Regions from separate parts of the Arsenicicoccus sp. UBA2120 genome, predicted to be linked through region 1. Evidence: predicted binding sites of a transcription regulator. Region 1 holds the regulator's gene; each other region holds the start of a gene.

What was found. Region 1 encodes LexA, which represses DNA repair genes until DNA is damaged. Its sites were predicted from a motif close to TCGAACANNTGTTCGA; they were not measured.
Region 2: recA (recombinase RecA) is a predicted target of LexA. The motif match lies at 1,308-1,323, and genes of this name have one in related genera.
Region 3: B2P18_RS17685 (HNH endonuclease signature motif containing protein) is a predicted target of LexA. The motif match lies at 1,083-1,098, and genes of this name have one in related genera.

The regions. Positions count from the first base shown of each region.
Region 1 covers NZ_DCYC01000073.1:110,851-113,116, reverse strand. Annotated here, with positions in the region: gene B2P18_RS11825 (alpha/beta hydrolase family protein) at 1-934, shown strand, start outside; gene lexA (transcriptional repressor LexA) at 986-1,684, opposite strand; gene B2P18_RS11815 (LysM peptidoglycan-binding domain-containing protein) at 1,941-2,266, shown strand, end outside.
Region 2 covers NZ_DCYC01000083.1:34,231-36,496, reverse strand. Annotated here, with positions in the region: gene B2P18_RS18775 (regulatory protein RecX) at 1-48, opposite strand, end outside; gene recA (recombinase RecA) at 54-1,145, opposite strand; gene B2P18_RS14200 (deoxycytidylate deaminase) at 1,367-1,831, opposite strand; gene B2P18_RS14195 (DUF3046 domain-containing protein) at 1,885-2,121, opposite strand.
Region 3 covers NZ_DCYC01000103.1:27,996-30,261, reverse strand. Annotated here, with positions in the region: gene B2P18_RS17690 (multidrug effflux MFS transporter) at 1-638, opposite strand, end outside; gene B2P18_RS17685 (HNH endonuclease signature motif containing protein) at 1,111-2,266, shown strand, end outside.

The DNA.
Region 1 (2,266 bases):
CATCGACGCGGCAATCAGCACCTGCGGACTGCTCGGCGGCGGGCTCAACCTCAACAACTACCAGCTCGACGGGCAGCAGGCCGTCGCCTCCCTGCTGCTGCCCGGCGAGGACGTGCGGCTCACGAAGTTCGCGTCCGTGGAGGAGGCGGCGGCCAACGCCCAGCGGCTGGTCGACGCCGTCAAGGCGGCCCAGGCCACCCCGCAGGGACGCGCCCGGATCGCGCTCGCCGCATCCCTGATGAACATGCCGACGTGGGCGACAGGTGCCACCCCGCCCAAGGCGCGCGACGCCGTGGCCGTCGAGCAGGCGCAGTACACCTACCTGATCGGGTCGCTGACGATGATGATGACGCGGCGCGTCGACATCCAGGAGGTCTCGGGCGGGGACAGCGGGTGGAACAAGGGGGTCGACTACGCCCGGCTCCTGCGCCGCAGCGACCAGGCGGGCAACGTGGCTCGGCTCTATCGCTCGGCGGGCCTCGACCTCAAGCAGGACCTGCGGCAGATCACCAGCGACGCCGACGTGACGGCCGATCCCGCGGCGGTGACCTGGCTGAAGCGCACGTCCGCCCCGACCGGCCGGCTGCGCGTGCCGGTGCTGACGATGCACACGGTGGCGGACCCGGCCGCGCCGGTGGAGTACACGAGCGAGTACGCGACGAAGGTGAAGCGAGCCGGCTCCGGCGCGCTCTTGCGCCAGGCCTACGTGCAGCGCACGGGGCACTGCACGTTCACGCCTGCCGAGAACGTCGCCGCGGTGCAGGCGATGCAGGAACGCCTCGACACCGGTCGATGGACCGGCGCCGTGAGGCCTCGGTCGCTGCAGCGGGTCGCCGAGGCGGCGAACCTGGCCGGCGCAGCCTTCGTGAGCTATCGACCGGGCGCGTTCGTCAACGACCGGGCCGACCGCGACCCCTACGGCCCGCGTCGCTGACGCCGGTGGTCTGACCCTCGACACCCTCGGCGAGGTCCGACGGTTGCGCGCTCAGACGGAGCGCAGCACCGCCGTGACCTTGCCGAGGATCGTCGCCTGCTTGCCGTCGATCGGCTCGAAGGCGGGGTTGTGCGGGAGCAGCCACGGGTGACCGAGCTTGCGCTTGAAGGTCTTGACCGTGGCCTCGCCGTCGATCATCGCGGCGACGATGTCGCCGTTGTCGGCGTCGGGCTGCTGGCGCACGACGACCCAGTCGCCGTCGCAGATGGCGGCATCGACCATGGAGTCCCCGACCACCTTGAGCAGGAACAGCTGGCCCTCGCCCACGACCTGGCGGGGGAGCGGGAAGACGTCCTCGACGACCTCCTCCGCCGTGATCGGGACACCGGCGGCGATCCGACCGAGGACGGGCACGTATGACGCCTGGGGCCGCTGGTCGCGCGTGCCCGTCACGTCGGTGCTGTCGTCGGCGTCGGTGTGGAACGCCTCGGGAGCCCAGTCCGGGGAGACGACCTCGATGGCTCGGGGGCGGTTGGGGTCGCGGCGCAGCATGCCCTTGCGCTCGAGGGTCTGCAGCTGGTGCGAGACGCTGCTGACGCTGGCGAGACCCACGGCGTCGCCGATCTCGCGGATGCTCGGCGGGTAGCCCCGGCGCTCGACCGTGTCGCGGATGAACTCCAGGATCTTGCGCTGGCGGACGGTGAGGCGCTGCCCGCCGTCGCGCTCCGGCAGGTTGGTGACCTTGGCCATCGTGCTCGCTCCCTCGATGCCGGCAGGGCCCCTGACCTGCAGTGATGTGCGGTGGAGACACTCGGGGCGGGGGGTGTGTCAGTGGTGCCTGGTTGAGTATCTCCCGTGGCCACCAAGGCTACCGGGGTCGAAGGCGTGTTTCAAACACTCGTTCGACGCGAGTCTTCACATCAGCCCCGGGGATGCTGTACTTTCGTACAAGCGTTCTATCGAACGGATGAGCGAGCCACCCCGGCTCGTCGAGAAGGAGGACCCAATGAGTGCAGCTGTTGCGTGGGACGACACCATCGCCCCGGCACGTGTGCCCGGCCGTCCCCGACTGCACCTGGTGCCGACCGGCGATGCCGTCCCGGCCCGTGCACCCCGTCGCCTGCGCTTCACGCGGCGCGGGCGGCTCGCGATGACCCTCACCGTGGCGGTGCTCGTCGCCGTCGCGGCGTTCTCCGCCTGGTCGTCGCTGGCCACCGCGGCGCCCGCCGGCACGGCCGCGCACGTCGTGACCGTCGAGGGCGGCCAGAGCCTGTCCGAGATCGCGGCCCGTGAGATGCCCGGCGTCCGCACGGACGACGCCGTCCTGCGCCT
Region 2 (2,266 bases), on a different contig from region 1:
GGCGGCCCCGCTCCAGCTCCCACGCCCTGGGGCGGTGGGGTCCGGCATACGACTCAGAACTCGACCGGGGGCTCGACCGCGGGGATCTCGGAGACGGGAGCATCGATCGGCTTGATGATGCCGAGCTTCTCCTTGATCTTGCGCTCGATCTCGTCCGCGGCCTCGGGGTGGTCCTTGAGGAACTGACGGGCGTTCTCCTTGCCCTGCCCGAGCTGGTCGCCCTCGTAGGTGTACCAGGCGCCGGCCTTGCGGACGAAGCCCTGCTCGACCCCCATGTCGATGAGGCCACCCTCGCGCGAGATGCCCTCGCCGTAGATGATGTCGAACTCGGCCTGCTTGAACGGCGGGCTCACCTTGTTCTTGACGACCTTGACGCGGGTGCGGTTGCCGACCGCGTCGGCGCCGTCCTTGAGCGTCTCGATGCGGCGGACGTCCAGGCGCACCGAGGCGTAGAACTTCAGCGCCTTGCCACCGGTCGTCGTCTCGGGGGAGCCGAACATGACGCCGATCTTCTCGCGGAGCTGGTTGATGAAGATCGCGGTGGTGCCGCTCGTGGACAGGGCACCGGTGATCTTGCGCAGCGCCTGGCTCATGAGGCGGGCCTGCAGGCCGACGTGGCTGTCGCCCATCTCACCCTCGATCTCGGCGCGGGGCACCAGGGCCGCCACGGAGTCGATGACGATGATGTCGAGCGCGCCGGAGCGGATCAGCATGTCCGCGATCTCCAGCGCCTGCTCACCCGTGTCGGGCTGGGACACCAGCAGGGCATCCGTGTCGACGCCGAGCTTCTTGGCGTACTCCGGGTCGAGGGCGTGCTCGGCGTCGATGAACGCGGCGATGCCGCCGTTGCGCTGGGCGCTGGCCACCGCGTGCAGGGCGACCGTGGTCTTTCCCGAGGACTCGGGGCCGTAGATCTCGATGACACGACCGCGCGGGAGGCCGCCGATCCCGAGGGCCACGTCGAGGGCGATCGACCCGGTCGGGATGACCTCGATCGGGGGCCGGACGTCGTCGCCGAGGCGCATGACCGCGCCCTTGCCGTGCGACTTCTCGATCTGCCCGAGGACCGAGGACAGCGCCTGGAACTTCGCGTCCTTGGGGTCGGCCGGGGCCTTGGAACCCTTGATGGGGGTGACTGCTGCCATGACTGCTGTCCTTGTCTCTCGTCGGATCGCGCCCACCGGCAACCCGTGACGTGGTTGATGTCTCGGGTCAGACGCTAGGAGCCACCACTGACAGACCCTCCCTGGGTCGTGACGACCTGTGGACGATGCTGCGCTCGGCCGGAGCTCCTGTGGATGACTCTACCGAACACAATTTCGATGTCGGGCATTGGCGCGCTGCGTGTCGCGCGACCCTGGGACGGTCAGAGCACGATGGATCGGGACAGGTCGTCCGCGATGACGCGCCCCTCCGGCTCACGGTGCAGCGAGCGCACCACACCGGCCCCGGCGAGGAGCTTGCGGCAGGTCGGGCACGGACGGGCCGTGACGTATGCCGTCGCCCCGCGGCAGTCCGCCCGGGCGTAGAGCAGCGCGTTGGCCTCGGCGTGCACGGCGACGCACCGGCCCGGGCCCGTGTCGTAGTCGGTGAACTCGCGTGTCTGCTCGTAGGTCAGCAGCCCGCGCGGGCAGTGGCCGTCCAGGCAGCCCGGGTGCCCCGAGGGCGCGCCGTTGTAGCCGGTCGAGATGATCCGGCGGTCCTCCGAGACGATGACGGCCCCGACCTGACGACGTCGGCAGTCGGCCCGCACGGCGACGGCGTCCGCGACCCCCAGGGAGTAGTCGTCCCAGTCCGGTCGGGTGGTGCGGGATGCGGCGCCGGTCGTCATGGGGGCGACCCTACCGAGACGGCGGGACCCGGCATACGACCTGCTCGCGGGCGTCAGTCCAGCGGTGCGTCGCGCCGCAGCGGGCGATCGCGTCCGAGCCGGCGGGACTCCGGGACCTCGAAGTCGTCGCACAGGGCCAACCAGACGGTGCGTGGCTGGACCCCGTCGGCGACGGCCTCGTCCGCCGTGCGGCTGCCGAGGCCGGAGATGCGGTGGTCGGCGGCCACGGTCGGGGCATAACCGGGCCCGAACTCCTCGTCCAGGAGCCGTCGGAGGTCGGACAGGCGCATCCGCACACCATGTCGCTCAGGTCACGAAGGTGCAACTCGCCACCCGAACGGCGTCACGCAAGCCGCGGTTCGCTCAGGAGTCGCCGAGCCTGTGACCAGCACGAGTACGCAGGGTGACCTGTTACACCTCGCGCAGACTATGACA
Region 3 (2,266 bases), on a different contig from region 1:
CGGCGGACCATCGTCGCGATCCCCGTGAAGACCTGGCGCACACCTCCCGAGTGCCGGGCCGCGGGCGGCAGCGACTCCGGGACGACGAAGAACACGGCCAGCGCCAGCACCGCCGTCGCGACCGTGATCACCGTGAAGACCAGCCGCCAGTCGCCCAGCGCCAGCACGACGCCGCCGAGGGACGGCGCGAGCACCGGCGACACCCCCGTGATCATCATCATGTAGTTCATGAAGCGGGTGGTCTCGTCGCCCTCGCTCAGGTCGGAGATCATCGAGCGCGCGATGACGACCCCGGCCGCGCCGCTGAACCCCATGACGAAGCGGCACGCGACCAGGAGCTCGACCGTCGGCGCGAGCGTGCAGCCGAGGCTGGCGAGGAAGCAGACCAGCGAACCGACGAGCAGCGGTCTCCTGCGGCCGATCTGGTCCGAGAGCGGCCCGATGACGAGCTGCCCCACCCCCAGCCCCACCATGAACGCCGACAGCGTCAGCTGGATCATCGAGGCGGGCGCCGCCAGATCGCGCGACATCTGCGGGAAGGCCGCGAGGTACATGTCGGTCGCGAGCGGCGAGAGCCCCGCCAGCGCTCCGAAGATGAGCAGCAGCGGCACGGTGACGCGTCGTCGTTCCTGGGGCACGAGGGGGTCCGTCCTGTCGAGGTCGTCCCTCCAGCGTGAGGCGGATCGGCCGGGTGGCTCGTCGTCGTCCACCGATCGGGCCGTATGCCGGAAGCCCACCGTCACGGCGTGGTCGCCGCGAGGCGGCTCGGACCCGCGGGCTCCTGCGCGCTCACGCTGGCGGTGGCGCTCAGGGTGGCGAGGGTGTCTCGTGCTGCAGGGTGAGACGGGTGTGGCGACGCGAGACGTGGCGGCGGGGTGGTTGGGGTGTGCTCGGGCTGGCGAGGGTGTCTCGTGCTGCAGGGTGAGACGGGCGCGGTGACGGGAGACGGGTTCGGCGGCGCGAGACGGCGTGGCGTGAATGTGACTGTGGGTCAACGGGGTTCGACGGGCGGGGGTGCGGTGCGGGGTCGCCCGCGTGCGGGGGGTGAAAGTCCGCGCAGCCAGGTGACTGGATCTGTTGTTCCCAACACGCGTTCGATAGAATCAGGGCATGTCCTACCTCGAGGTGAGCGCCGCGTCCCAGGCCCTGCCGGGCCTGGTCGAGGTGGTGCGCACCCTGGTGGACGGGATGGGGCACGTGCAGACCGACGACCTGGCCGAGGTCGCCGCCCACGCCGGGGCGCTGCTGACCGCGGCGCGGGGCCTGGTGCTGTCGTGCGCGGACCAGGCCACCAGCCGCGGGACCGTCCGTGAGTCGGGGTCGGCGTCGACCGCGGCGTGGTTGACCGACCACGGGGCGGGCGTGACCCGGACCGAGTCGTTCCTGATGCGTCGCGCGCTGATGGCCTGCGACACGCCGGGGCTGGCGGCGCTGCGGGCGGGGTTGCTGTCCGGGCGGGTCACCCCGACCGACGCGGTGCACGCGGCGCGGGTGCACGCCGAGCTGGTCGGGGCCACGGACCCGGTCTGGCACGAGCAGGTCGCGGCGGGGGTCGCGGACCTGGCCGCCCGGGTGGACGCGCGCGCGGAGCTGGACGGGTTCCGGTTGATGATGCTGGCCCGGTACGCCACGGTCGCCGACCAGGAGCGCGCGGCCCGGCACGAGCAGTCCCGCCGGGGGGTGAGCACGTTCTCGGCGACCGGGGACGGGTTGTGGGCCTTTCGCGGGGTGGTGGGGGACGTGGACAAGGTCCGGTTGCAGGCCGCGTTGACGGCGTTCTCCGCGCCGCAGACCTCGACGTTGCCGGACGGGACGGTGGTGCGGGACGAGCGGACCGCGGCGCAACGACGTCTGGACGCGTTGCTGACCATCGTCGGGATCGCGGCGTCCTCAGGGGTGCGGGGGCCGATGGGCGCGACCGCGCGGGCGTCGTTGGTGCTGACCCCGGACGCGTTGCTGGAGCCGTGCGAGCACCGCGCCAAGGACGCGTTCGGGCTCTGGCGCCCCACGAGCACCGGTGGCGGGGGGCCGTGCGGGTGTCCGGTCCCGGCCGCGTGCGTCGATGACCTGGGCACGATCCTGGGGCCCCGCGCCGCGCGGGAGCTGACCTGCGGCGCTGACGTGACCCCGGTCTGGCTGGACCCGGCCGGTCGGCCCTTGGATGTGGGGCGCACCACTCGCCTGGCCACCGCCCGGCAGCGTCGCGCACTGGAGGTCCGTGACGGGGGGTGCAGCTTCCCCGGCTGTGACGCGCCCGCGTCGTGGT